DNA from 2 places in the Pseudarthrobacter oxydans genome. Region 1 is predicted to be linked to the other one. Evidence: riboswitches for the same ligand, from Rfam matches in the RefSeq annotation. Region 1 holds a riboswitch; the other holds the start of a gene.
What was found. A riboswitch is a leader RNA that binds a small molecule or an ion and turns the genes downstream of it on or off. The one in region 1 is predicted to bind S-adenosylmethionine.
Positions count from the first base shown of each region.

Region 2: linked by a shared signal. The riboswitch ahead of SMD14_RS12870 (aminotransferase class V-fold PLP-dependent enzyme) and the one ahead of SMD14_RS18860 (DUF1737 domain-containing protein) in region 1 are both predicted to bind S-adenosylmethionine.

Region 1 is NZ_CP139438.1:4,127,108-4,132,587, reverse strand. It holds partial or broken gene SMD14_RS18880 (DUF222 domain-containing protein) at 1-22, opposite strand, end outside; gene SMD14_RS18875 (DUF1905 domain-containing protein) at 208-510, shown strand; gene SMD14_RS18870 (O-succinylhomoserine sulfhydrylase) at 542-1,750, opposite strand; gene SMD14_RS18865 (rhodanese-like domain-containing protein) at 1,751-2,161, opposite strand; gene SMD14_RS18860 (DUF1737 domain-containing protein) at 2,158-2,436, opposite strand; SAM riboswitch class IV at 2,449-2,563, opposite strand; gene SMD14_RS18855 (hypothetical protein) at 2,848-3,102, opposite strand; gene SMD14_RS18850 (TetR/AcrR family transcriptional regulator C-terminal domain-containing protein) at 3,368-4,078, shown strand; gene SMD14_RS18845 (pyridoxamine 5'-phosphate oxidase family protein) at 4,106-4,570, opposite strand; gene SMD14_RS18840 (aminodeoxychorismate lyase) at 4,637-5,480, opposite strand, start outside.
Region 2 is NZ_CP139438.1:2,848,247-2,853,726, forward strand. It holds gene aroA (3-phosphoshikimate 1-carboxyvinyltransferase) at 1-495, shown strand, start outside; gene SMD14_RS12860 (ribosome small subunit-dependent GTPase A) at 479-1,594, shown strand; gene hisN (histidinol-phosphatase) at 1,643-2,455, shown strand; SAM riboswitch class IV at 2,615-2,728, shown strand; gene SMD14_RS12870 (aminotransferase class V-fold PLP-dependent enzyme) at 2,764-4,206, shown strand; gene SMD14_RS12875 (class I SAM-dependent methyltransferase) at 4,301-5,059, shown strand; gene SMD14_RS12880 (metal-dependent transcriptional regulator) at 5,124-5,480, shown strand, end outside.

The DNA of each region.
Region 1 (5,480 bases):
CCACCGCCGCGTTCGATTCCATACCCCCATCATCGCGAGGGGGTCCGACATTATTAGGCCCTACGACGGCCTTCCGGAAAGTACTCTTGAAGTTTTTTGTGCCACCTGTTCGAGGAAGCGGTGCCCTCGCCTTCCGGGACAAAAGACGCCGGCCGCAAGTGCGGCAAGCTGTGGCGTCCTGCCAACGTCCCGTGCCATACTCAGCGCGTGGCGGCGTCGTATTCCTTCAAAGCAGGCCTGTGGCGCTATCCCGGGGAAGCCGGTTGGCATTTCCTGACCCTGCCGGCGGACGTCGCGGACGATATCCGCGCGCGCAGTTCCGGCCACAGCAAAGCTTTCGGTTCGGTCAAAGTGGCGGCGGAGATTGCCGGCCACGCGTGGCAAACCTCGCTCTTCGCGGATACCAGGACCGGCACATACCTCTTGCCCGTCAAGAAGGACATCAGGGCCAAGGCCGAGATTAGCGACGGCGACGAAGTGGCCGTCCGCCTTTCCCTGCAGAATCCTTGAGGCCATGGCCCCGGGTGCCGCGGCCGGAGCGCTAGATCTGCTTAAGTGCCTGCTCCAGGTCGCCAATCAGGTCGTCCACGTCCTCCAGCCCCACCGAAAGCCGCACCACGCCGTCGCTCAGCCCAATGGCGGCCCGGCCCTCGGGTCCCATCGCGCGGTGCGTGGTGGTGGCCGGGTGGGTGATGAGCGACTTGGCATCGCCAAGGTTGTTGGAGATGTCGATGATCCGCAGGCCGTCCAGCAGCGCAAACGCCGCGTCCTTGCCCGAGCGGCCGCCGGAGGGGGCGAGTTCCAAGGTGAGGACAGTGCCGCCGGCGCTCATCTGCTTTACGGCCAGCTCGTACTGCGGGTGCGATTTCAGGAGCGGGTACTTCACCCAGCTGACGGCAGGCTGTTCCTCCAGCCATTCCGCGAGGCGCAGGGCTGACGCCGAGGAGTGGTTGACGCGCAGCGCCATGGTCTCGAGGCCCTTGGTCAGGACCCAGGCGTTGAACGCGGACAGTGCTGGTCCGGTGTGGCGCATGAGCTGCTTCACCGGCCCGTCAATGAACTCCTTGGTACCCAGGATGGCGCCACCAAGCACCCGGCCCTGGCCGTCGATGTGCTTGGTGCCCGAGTAGACAATCACATCGGCGCCGAACTGCCCGCACCGCTGCAGCAGGGGGGTGGCAAAAACGTTGTCGACGACGACGGTCGCCCCGGCAGCGTGCGCCAGGTCGCTGACCGCAGCAATGTCCACGATCTCCTGCATGGGATTGGACGGCGATTCGAAGAAGACGGCGGTGGTGGGCTCGGAGAGCGCTTCACGCCACTGCTCCAGGTCAGGGCCGTCCACGAAGACGGTCTCCACGCCCCAGCGCGGCAGGATTTCGTTCAGGATCACAAAGCACGAGCCGAAGAGTGAGCGGGCGGCAACCACCCGGTCCCCGGCCGCCAGCAGCGCACCCAGGGCGGTGAAAACCGCGGACATGCCGGACGCCGTCGCGAAGCACGCCTCGGTCCCCTCAAGCAGGCGGAGCCGTTCCTGGAACGTGGCCACGGACGGGTTGCCGTAGCGCGAGTAGACAAAGCGTTCGTCCTCGCCCGTAAAGGCCCGCTCAGCAGCAGCGGCGGATTCGTACACGAAACCGGAGTTCAGGAAGACAGCCTCGCTGGTCTCCTGGAAGTTGGTGCGGTCCAGCCCGCCGCGGACGGCCTGGGTGTCGGGGCTCCAGCCGGCGGCGTCTTCGTTGAAGGTCACTTAGTTCTTTCCCAGGTTGGTCGGCAGGCCGCGGTTCTTCCAGCCGTTGACGGTACGTTCTCCATAACGGTCCGGTTCACCCTCAAAGCCCTCCAGGACGTTGTAGGAGGTGAAGCCGGCCTGCGTGGCGGCGATAGCGGCCGCGATGGAACGCTGGCCGGAACGGCACAGGAACACCAGTTCGGTTGACTTGTCCTCGGGCGCCTGTTGGCTAAGGTCGGTGATGAAGTCGGGGTTGGGGATTCCGCCCGGGAAGGTCCACTGGATGAACAGCGGATCGTTCTCGGTGGCCTTGGTGTCGGGAATGCCGATGTGGGCCCATTCGCCCTCCGTGCGCACATCCACCAGGATGGCGCCCTGCTCAAGTTTTTCCCAGGCCTCCTGCGGGGTCAGGTCTCCGGCGTAGCTCATGCGTGGCCCTCGCCGCCGAAGTCAAGGTCATCGCCGGAGGACTCGAGGTCGTCAACGGCATCTGCCACGGCAGCGTCCGCGGAAGCGATGGCTGCCGGCAGGACTACCGCCTGCGCCACGATCACACTGCTGCCGTTGAAGGTTGCCGCCGGGCTGCCATGGAGGACATAGCCTTCCGCCAGCGCGGCGGAGATCCGCTCGCAAAAGGCGCGGTCATCCGGCCCGCTGATGAGGCGGTACGACAGTTTCTCTTCAGGGGCAGGTGCGTCAGACACGACGATCTCCTTCTCTCACGCTTGCAGCTCGAATGGGTCGATATGCCGAGTGTTCACCTGAGGCACCCCGCCGCGAAAGGAGGGTTGCCGACCGGCCAGTCAGGGCTTGGCGCCGGTACTCATTACTCCCCAAAAACGTAACACTTGCCGCCCGCGGCCGCACCGCCGTCGTCGTCATGTTGCGTAACTGAAGTAGGCCGGGCGCCGCAGTGGAGCCCAGTGCCGTCCGGCACCTTCACCTAAAGTACGACGGCGGCTCCTCCTTGGGTGTCCGGGGGTGGGACCCGCGGGAGCGGCAGGATCAATTGATGCAGTAGCAGGGAGCGCGCCTAAGCGCGCTTAAAGAGGAACGGCGTGGACCCTGTGCCCCCAGGCACGTGGTCCACGCCGTATTCGTTTTGATGCCGTTGCTTAGACGAGGCCCGGGTAGCTTGCCAGGATGTAGTCGGCAGCGGCGGGGCCTTTCATGCGCAGCCCCTTGCGGCCGTGCCTGATGCGGCAATTCATGGCTATCCAGAAATTGGACTCCAGGCCGGGCTTCTGCTGGTTGATGAAGCACCAGCTGGTGTACAGGCCGTAAAGGCGGTCACGGTCGAGGGTGGCGTCCGAGGCCTGGTCAATGTAGGTGGCTTCTTTTAGAAAGAGATCGAACTGCGAATGCGCCATGACGGCTTCCCTTCGCTAAGTGCGGTGGTGCCGCCGTTCGGCTACAGCAGCGAACCTCAATGCCGTGCACGGGGCATGGAGTGTTGATGAAGCCCGCGGAAATCAAGAACTAGTTGAAACCGGGGGCTACTAGTTGAAACCAGGGGCTACAGGGCGGTGTCACTGCCGCATCTACAATGTAGACTTTACTCGTAGACAACGGATTCGGCAAGCGAATGGATTACCTATCCGGGTAAAGGGCTTGCCGCCTTCCAGGACGGAAATCATGGCTTCCCCGAAAGTCCAGTCCCCCACCGGGCCGGCCCAAAAGCAAAAGCTGAGCAGGGAGCTGGTGCTGACCAAGGCGCTCGAAGTTGTTGACGCGGAAGGCTTGGAGGCGCTGACCATGCGCCGCCTTGGCCAGGAACTGGGCCGGGATCCGATGAGCCTCTACCGCTATGCGGAGAACCGCGCCGCGCTGCTGGACGGCGTCACCGAACTGGTGCTTAACGAACTCACCATCCACCCCGACGATCCCGATTGGAAAGCCCAGCTGCGCCGCATCGCACACGACCTTCGGAGCCTTGCGCTCCAGCACCCCAATGTGGTGCCGCTGCTCGTGACCAGGCCGCTCTCCACCCCGCTGGGGCTGCGGCCGCTGGGCACGCTGCGTCCCCTCGAGCAGATCCTGTCCCTGCTGATTGGGGCAGGGTTCAGCCCGTCGGACGCCCTCCACGTCTACCGCGCCTACTACGGCTTCCTCTACGGCCACATCCTGAACGAGCTGCAGGAATTCGTTGTGGACCCGGAGGAAAACGAAGTGCTGCTGCGGCTGGGACTGCACCGGTTGCCTGCCAAGGAGTTCCCGCGGCTGCGTGCGCTGGCCCCCGCCCTGGCGGACTACGAAGGATCCGCGGAACTTGACCAGGGGCTAAGCATCCTGCTCTCCGGCCTTGAAGCCCAACTGTCCCTTCAGGACGCAGAGCCAACCGGCTAGCCTGGCCGGACAGGCATTCCGGCCGGGTTATTCGAAAGAGGCCCGCCGCTTGTCCTGCTGCCGCGTGGCCCAGACGTCCGGCCGGTTCACCTTGAAACGGCGGCCGGTCAAAGCACGGGCTGTCAGCCGGATGTAGTTTGCCTTTTCTCCCGGCTGCCATGGCTCCAGCCCCAGGCTGTCCACGGCGTCCTTGTCCGCCTGGTCCTCGATGATCGCCGTATCGCCGCGCAGCACCACGCTCCAGGCCTCTTCGGTATGGGGATCGTAGCCGTCGATCTCCAGGGCGGCAGGCCTCTCTGTCAGGGCACTCCACAGCTTGGTGACGCCGGCCGTACGGAACGCGATGCTGCGGCGGTGCACCACGTAGTTGATTGGAAAGATCTCGGGGTGGCCGTCAACCACCAGTGCAAGGCGGCCGACAGTGTCATTGGCCAGGAGTTCCCAGCATTCGTCAAAGGTCAGGTTGTCATTCGGCTGCGTCTGCGAGTCCATGAACCAAACCTTACGGCCACTGCCCCCGCCGAACCTAGAGCGCAAAGGCCGGAATCACAGGACCGTTTACTGGATGCCCGCGAACAACTCGTTCAGTTCGGCGGTCAGCTCCTTCTGGACGGAGGGCGTGCCGATTTCCTTGCCGTCGATCCGGTTGACCGGCGCCAGCAAACGGACGCTGGAGATCAGCCACACCGCGTCGGCATCCAGCAGGTCCTGCGGCTCAAGCGGGCCGTAGCCCAGTTCCCAGCCCGCAGCCTTCGCCGCGGTGAACAGCGCGCCCTGCGACGTGCCCGGCAGGATGCCGCTGTCCAGCTGGGGCGTGATGAGGCGCTTGACGGAAGTGCCGTCGTCGGACGTTCCTGCGTGGGCCAGCAGCACGGTGGAGGTGGGCCCTTCCAGTACCCGGCCGTCGGAGGAGATGAAGATGACGTCGTCCGCGCCCTGTTTATGGGCATGGCGCAAAGCGGCCATGTTGACGGCGTAGGACAGCGTCTTCGCGCCGAGCAGCAGCCAGGGGGCGCGCTCGGCGGCGTCGCTGTCGTAGCCCCGGTCAAGGAGGATGACGTCGATTCCCGTCTCCCGCTGGCGGCGCGCCAACGCCCCCGTGGGGGACACCTGGACCCAGGCGGTGGGCGCGGCGGCTCCCTCCACACCGCGGGTCACCACCAGTTTGACCACGAGTTCGTCCTCGGCGGCGGAGGCAGGCGGATACTCGGACCGGTACTCGCTCAGTGCAGTCCCGATGGCCCTGCGCCACTCGTCCTCCGGCGGGATAACCAGGTCAAGGGCGTCCGCGGAGCGGGCCAGGCGGTCCAGGTGGGCCTGGACCTTCCGCACGTTGCCGCCTACCGCCAGCATGGTTTCGAAGATCCCGTCCCCGCGGGTGGCGCCCTGGTCCGTGACCAGG
Region 2 (5,480 bases), 1.3 Mb from region 1:
AGCATCCTCGCCCGGATGGGCGCGGACGTCACCCTGCACGACGGCGTCCTGACAGTCACGGGCGGACCGGCCATCAAGGGCGCGGACTTCGCCGACACCAGCGAGCTGGCCCCCACCGTAGCCGCCCTGTGTGCACTGGCGGACGGGCCGTCGCGGCTGAGCGGTATTGCCCACCTGCGGGGACACGAAACGGACCGGCTTGCCGCGCTGGTGGCCGAAATCAACCGGCTCGGCGGTGACGCTGAGGAGACCAGCGATGGCCTGGTGATCCGTCCTGCCAGGCTGCACGCCGGTGTCGTCCACAGTTACGCGGACCACCGCATGGCTACCGCCGGAGCCATCCTCGGCCTGGCCGTGGAGGGCGTCGAGGTGGAGGACATCGCCACCACCGCCAAGACCATGCCGGACTTCCCCCGGTTGTGGGCGGACATGCTTGCGCAGGACGGCACCCCCGAGGCGGGGGCGGAAGGTTCCAGCGGTGGCGCGGAGCACTGACTCCTGGGACGAATCCGACGTCCGGATTCGGCCCAGCAAAAAGGGCTCCAGGCCCCGCACGAAGGACAGGCCCAGCCACGACGACGCCGTCACCGGCCGGATCATCACGGTTGACCGGGGCCGTTACAGGGCTGTGGTGGGTGAGGACTCGGGCAACGAGCGTGTGGTTATTGCCGCCAGGGCAAGGGAACTGCGAAGGAACCCGGTGGTGGCGGGGGATTTCGTTTCACTCGTGGGTGACGTCTCCGGCGAGCCGGACACCTTGGCACGGCTGGTGAAAATCCAGGACCGCAAGACGCTCCTGCGGCGCAGCGCCGATGACACTGATCCCGTGGAACGCGCCGTGGTGGCCAATGCGGACCAACTGGTCATTGTGGTGGCCGCTGCCAACCCCGAGCCACGGACTGGCTTCATCGACCGCGCCCTGGTGGCCGCCTACGACGCCGGTATCGAGCCGATCCTGCTGGTCACCAAGGCGGACATCAAGGATCCTGCGGAGCTGCTGGCCAACTACACCCACCTGGACTTCCCCGTGATCATCAGCCGGACGGCGGATGCGCAGGCCTCGGGCGTGGATGCCCGCTCCGACGACGGGCTCTCCGCCCGCCTGGACAGGGCCGCCGTCGCGGAGCTCCGGACCCACCTCGGCGGGAAAGTGACCGTGATGCTGGGGCATTCCGGCGTGGGCAAGTCAACCATGGTGAATGCGCTGACCGGGGCCGAACGGGCCACCGGAGGGGTGAACGCGGTGACCGGCCGGGGCAGGCACACGTCGTCGTCCGCCCTCGCCCTGCGCCTCGCTGACGCGCCGTCCGGCAGCTGGATCATCGACACCCCCGGCATCCGCTCCTTCGGCCTGGCCCACGTGGACCCGGACCGGATCCTGCGCTCCTTCCCGGACCTCTCTCCCGGCACGGATGACTGCGAGCGCGGCTGCAAGCACACAGCCACCGCCGTGGACTGTGGGCTGGACGCGTGGGTAGCGGGAGGCCATGCCGGACCCACCGGTTCAGCAAGGCTGGCCTCCCTGCGGCGGCTCCTGGGGACGGACCCCCGAATGGAAGCCCAGGAGGCCAAGGAGCTGGGCAGCGTTAACTGACGGGGCCCGGTTCCCGGCAGAACGGCGCGCAGACGGTAGTTTGGAACCATGATCCAACCCGCTTCGAGCTACAACGATGACCTGCGCCTGGCCCACGTCCTGGCCGACTCAGTGGACGACCAGACAATGAGCCGCTTCAAGGCGCTGGACCTCCACATCGAGACCAAGCCGGACCTGACGCCCGTCACCGATGCCGACAAGGCGGCCGAGGAGGCCATCCGCGGCCAGCTCTCCCGTTCCCGTCCGCGCGATGCCGTACTCGGCGAGGAGTTTGGCAGCACCGGCCATGGTGCGCGGCGGTGGATCATCGATCCCATCGACGGCACCAAGAATTTCGTCCGCGGCGTTCCGGTGTGGGCCACCCTGATCGCCCTCGTGGACGAAGGCGAGCCGGTGGTGGGCGTGGTGAGCGCCCCTGCACTGGGCAAGCGCTGGTGGGCGGCCAAGGGCATGGGCGCCTATATGGGACGTTCCCTGGCAGCCGCAACCCGCCTCCGCGTGTCCAACGTGTCCAAACTGTCCGACGCTTCCCTGTCATATTCGAGCCTTGGCGGCTGGAAGGAGCGCGGTAACCTCAACGAATTCCTGGGCCTCACGGAGGACGTGTGGCGTACCAGGGCATTCGGGGACTTCTGGTCGTACTGCATGGTGGCGGAAGGCTCGGTGGATATCGCCTGCGAGCCCGAGCTCAACCTCTACGACATGGCCGCCCTGGTGCCCATCGTGGTTGAAGCGGGCGGCCGGTTCACATCGCTGGAAGGTGAGGACGGCCCGTTCGGCGGCAACGCACTGGCCACGAATTCCATCCTTCACTCGGAGGTGCTGCGCCGGTTGAACCCGGACCTGGACGACCTCCTCTGACCCTCCTCTTCCGAATAATCAACGGCGGGCACCTCCGAAAGGAGGCGCCCGCCGTCGTTATCTTCGGCAAAAGCGGACCTTTTCAACTGCGCGTAACAAAGGCCTTAACATTCCAGCCGGCTTTTAGCCTGCGCGGGCTATGTCCTACGCTCTTAACCAGGTCACGAGTGCCAGCGCTAAACCCCGGTTTGCTGGCCGGCAACCCTCCATTCGCGGTGGGGTGCCCCGGGTGACGACCAGGCCGGTCCGGAACGGATGCGGCAAGCGCGGATTCCCCCAGCGGAGTCCTGTTTCAAAGTGAGGTCTCTGTGACAACAGCCACCGTCTCCCCCAACGCCGCAATCCAGCCTGACGCCGCAGCACAACCCGGACAGGACGCCCTCTTCGACCAGCGCCACGCCGCAGCCGGCCGTCCCCTGGCGGCAGTCACGGGCGCCGAAATCCAGGCTCCCCTGATCCATGGCGGGCACGTCCGGTACGCGAACCTGGACTATGGCGCGTCCGCGCCGGCGCTTTCCGTGGTGTCCGCCTACCTCAACGAAATCCTGCCGTTCTACGCGAGCGTGCACCGCGGAGCCGGCTACGCCTCCCAGATCAGCACCTCGGTCTACGAGAATGCCCGTGCCATCGTCCGGGAGTTCGTGGGCGGCCGCCCGGACGATTCCGTGATCTTCACCCGGAACACCACCGACTCCCTCAACCTGCTGGCCGGCTGCCTGCCCGTCACGAACGGCCGGGCTGACGGCGACGTCCTGTACCTCGACATTGAGCACCACGCCAACCTGCTGCCATGGCAGGGTGTCCCCCACCGCAGCATCGTGGCGGACGACACCATCGCAGGAACCATTGAGGCCGTGCGTGCCGAACTGCAGCACGGCGGGGTAAGCCTGCTCGCCGTCACCGGCGCGTCGAACGTCACGGGCGAGATCCTTCCCGTTCGCGCCCTCGCCGCACTCGCCCACGAGCACGGCGCACGGATCGTGGTGGACGCGGCCCAGCTGGCGCCGCACCGCCGCATCGACATCACCGCTGACGACGTCGACTACATTGCCTTCTCGGGGCACAAGCTTTACGCGCCTTTTGGCGCCGGTGTGCTGGTGGGCCGGCCGGACTGGCTCGACGCCGGAACACCGCACCTTGCCGGCGGCGGCGCCGTCAAGGAGGCAAGGCTCGACGGCGTCAGCTGGGCAACGGGCCCGGCCCGCCATGAGGGCGGATCACCGAACGTGCTGGGAGCGGCCACCCTGGCCCGCGCAACGCAGGTCATCGCGGAACTGGACCAGGACCGCTGGCATGCCCATGAATCGGCCATCCGCTCCTACCTGGTGGAGGGCCTGCAGGGAATCGACGGCGTGACCGTCCACCAGATCTTTCAGGACACCAACCCGGATACGGACACCATCGGCGTGGTCAACTTCTCGGTCGAAGGCTACGACGCCGGACTGGTGGCGGCGTACCTGTCGGCAGAGCATGGCGTGGGCCTGCGTGACGGCCGCTTCTGCGCCCACCCGCTGCTGAAGCGGCTGGGGCTGCCGTCCGGATCCCTCCGTGCCAGCTTCGGCGTGGGATCCCGGCTTGACGATGCCGAGCGTCTGCTGGCAGGCATCCGGGACCTGCGGACCAAGGGGCTCGGCTGGGACTACGTGGTGGACGCGGGCCGCTGGGTTCCCGCCAACGACAACCGCACCTACCCCCACTGGGCGCCCAACACCCCGGGAACGGCCGGCGCCGCCCCCTGCATCGACGACTGACCTGCGACTCGACCGGCGGCGTGCGCTCAGCCACGCCCGGGCGGGTACGGTAAATTCGGAAGGTAGCAACGAGACCCGACGAAGGAGGCCACGCGTGGCACGGGGTGGCCCCAGGCTGGATCACAGCCGGCGGCGGGAGCTGGGCCAGAGCTTCCAGGATGGCGGCAAACACTACCAGCAGGTGCGGCCCGGGTATCCCGCTGAGACAGCACAGTGGCTGGTACCTCCGGGCGCCCGGGACGCGCTCGACGTTGGTGCCGGCACGGGCAAGTTCACTGAACTGCTGCTGGGGCTGGTGCCGTCCGTCACGGCGGTGGACCCCTCAGCCGACATGCTCGGACAGCTGGCGGAACATTATCCCGGCGCCGCGGCTGTCCTGGGCACCGCGGAGGCCACCGGCCTGCCTGACTCAGCGTTCGACGTCGTCACCGTGGCGCAGGCCTGGCACTGGTGCGATGCGCTGAGGGCAAGCACGGAACTGGCCCGCGTCCTCCGCCCCGGGGGAACGCTTGGCCTGGTGTGGAACCAGCTGGACACGTCCGTCCCCTGGGTCCACCGGCTCTCGAGGATCATGCATGCCGGGGACGTCTACAAACCCGGTTTCCGGCCGCTGGTGGGGCCTGAGTTCGAGGGCTTGGAGGACCACCTGACGCACTGGCAGGACTCCGTCACCACCACCGACCTGATGGAGCTGACAAAGTCGCGCAGCTACTACCTCCGTGCGGGTGAGGCCACCCGGGCGAAGGTACTGGCGAACCTCGACTGGTACCTGCATGAGCACCTCGGACATGCGCCGGACGAAGACCTGGAGTTGCCATACCTCACCCTGGCCTGGCGGGCGGTGAGGGCATGAGTGCCCGCCACCGCCGGCCCCGCCGGTCCCCGCATGGCGGCGGCGAGCCGGTAGGCTTGATCCCGTGAAGACCAGCGCGCCCTCCTCCTCCATCGAGGACTACGTCAAGGTCATCTACTCTTTCACCGAATGGCAGGACAAGCCCATCACGTCCTCCCAGCTGGCGCAGCGCCTTGGCGTGGCCAATTCCTCCGTATCGGAAATGGTCCGCAAGCTGAAGGACCAGGGCCTGGTGGACCACAAACCGTACAGTGCCATCAGGCTCACGGACGCCGGTCTCCGGCTTGCCCTTTCCATGGTGCGGCGCCACCGGCTGATCGAGACGTACCTCGTCCAGCAGCTGGGGTACAGCTGGGACGAGGTGCACGACGAAGCCGAACTGCTGGAGCATGCCGTCTCGGACACCTTCATAGAACGGATG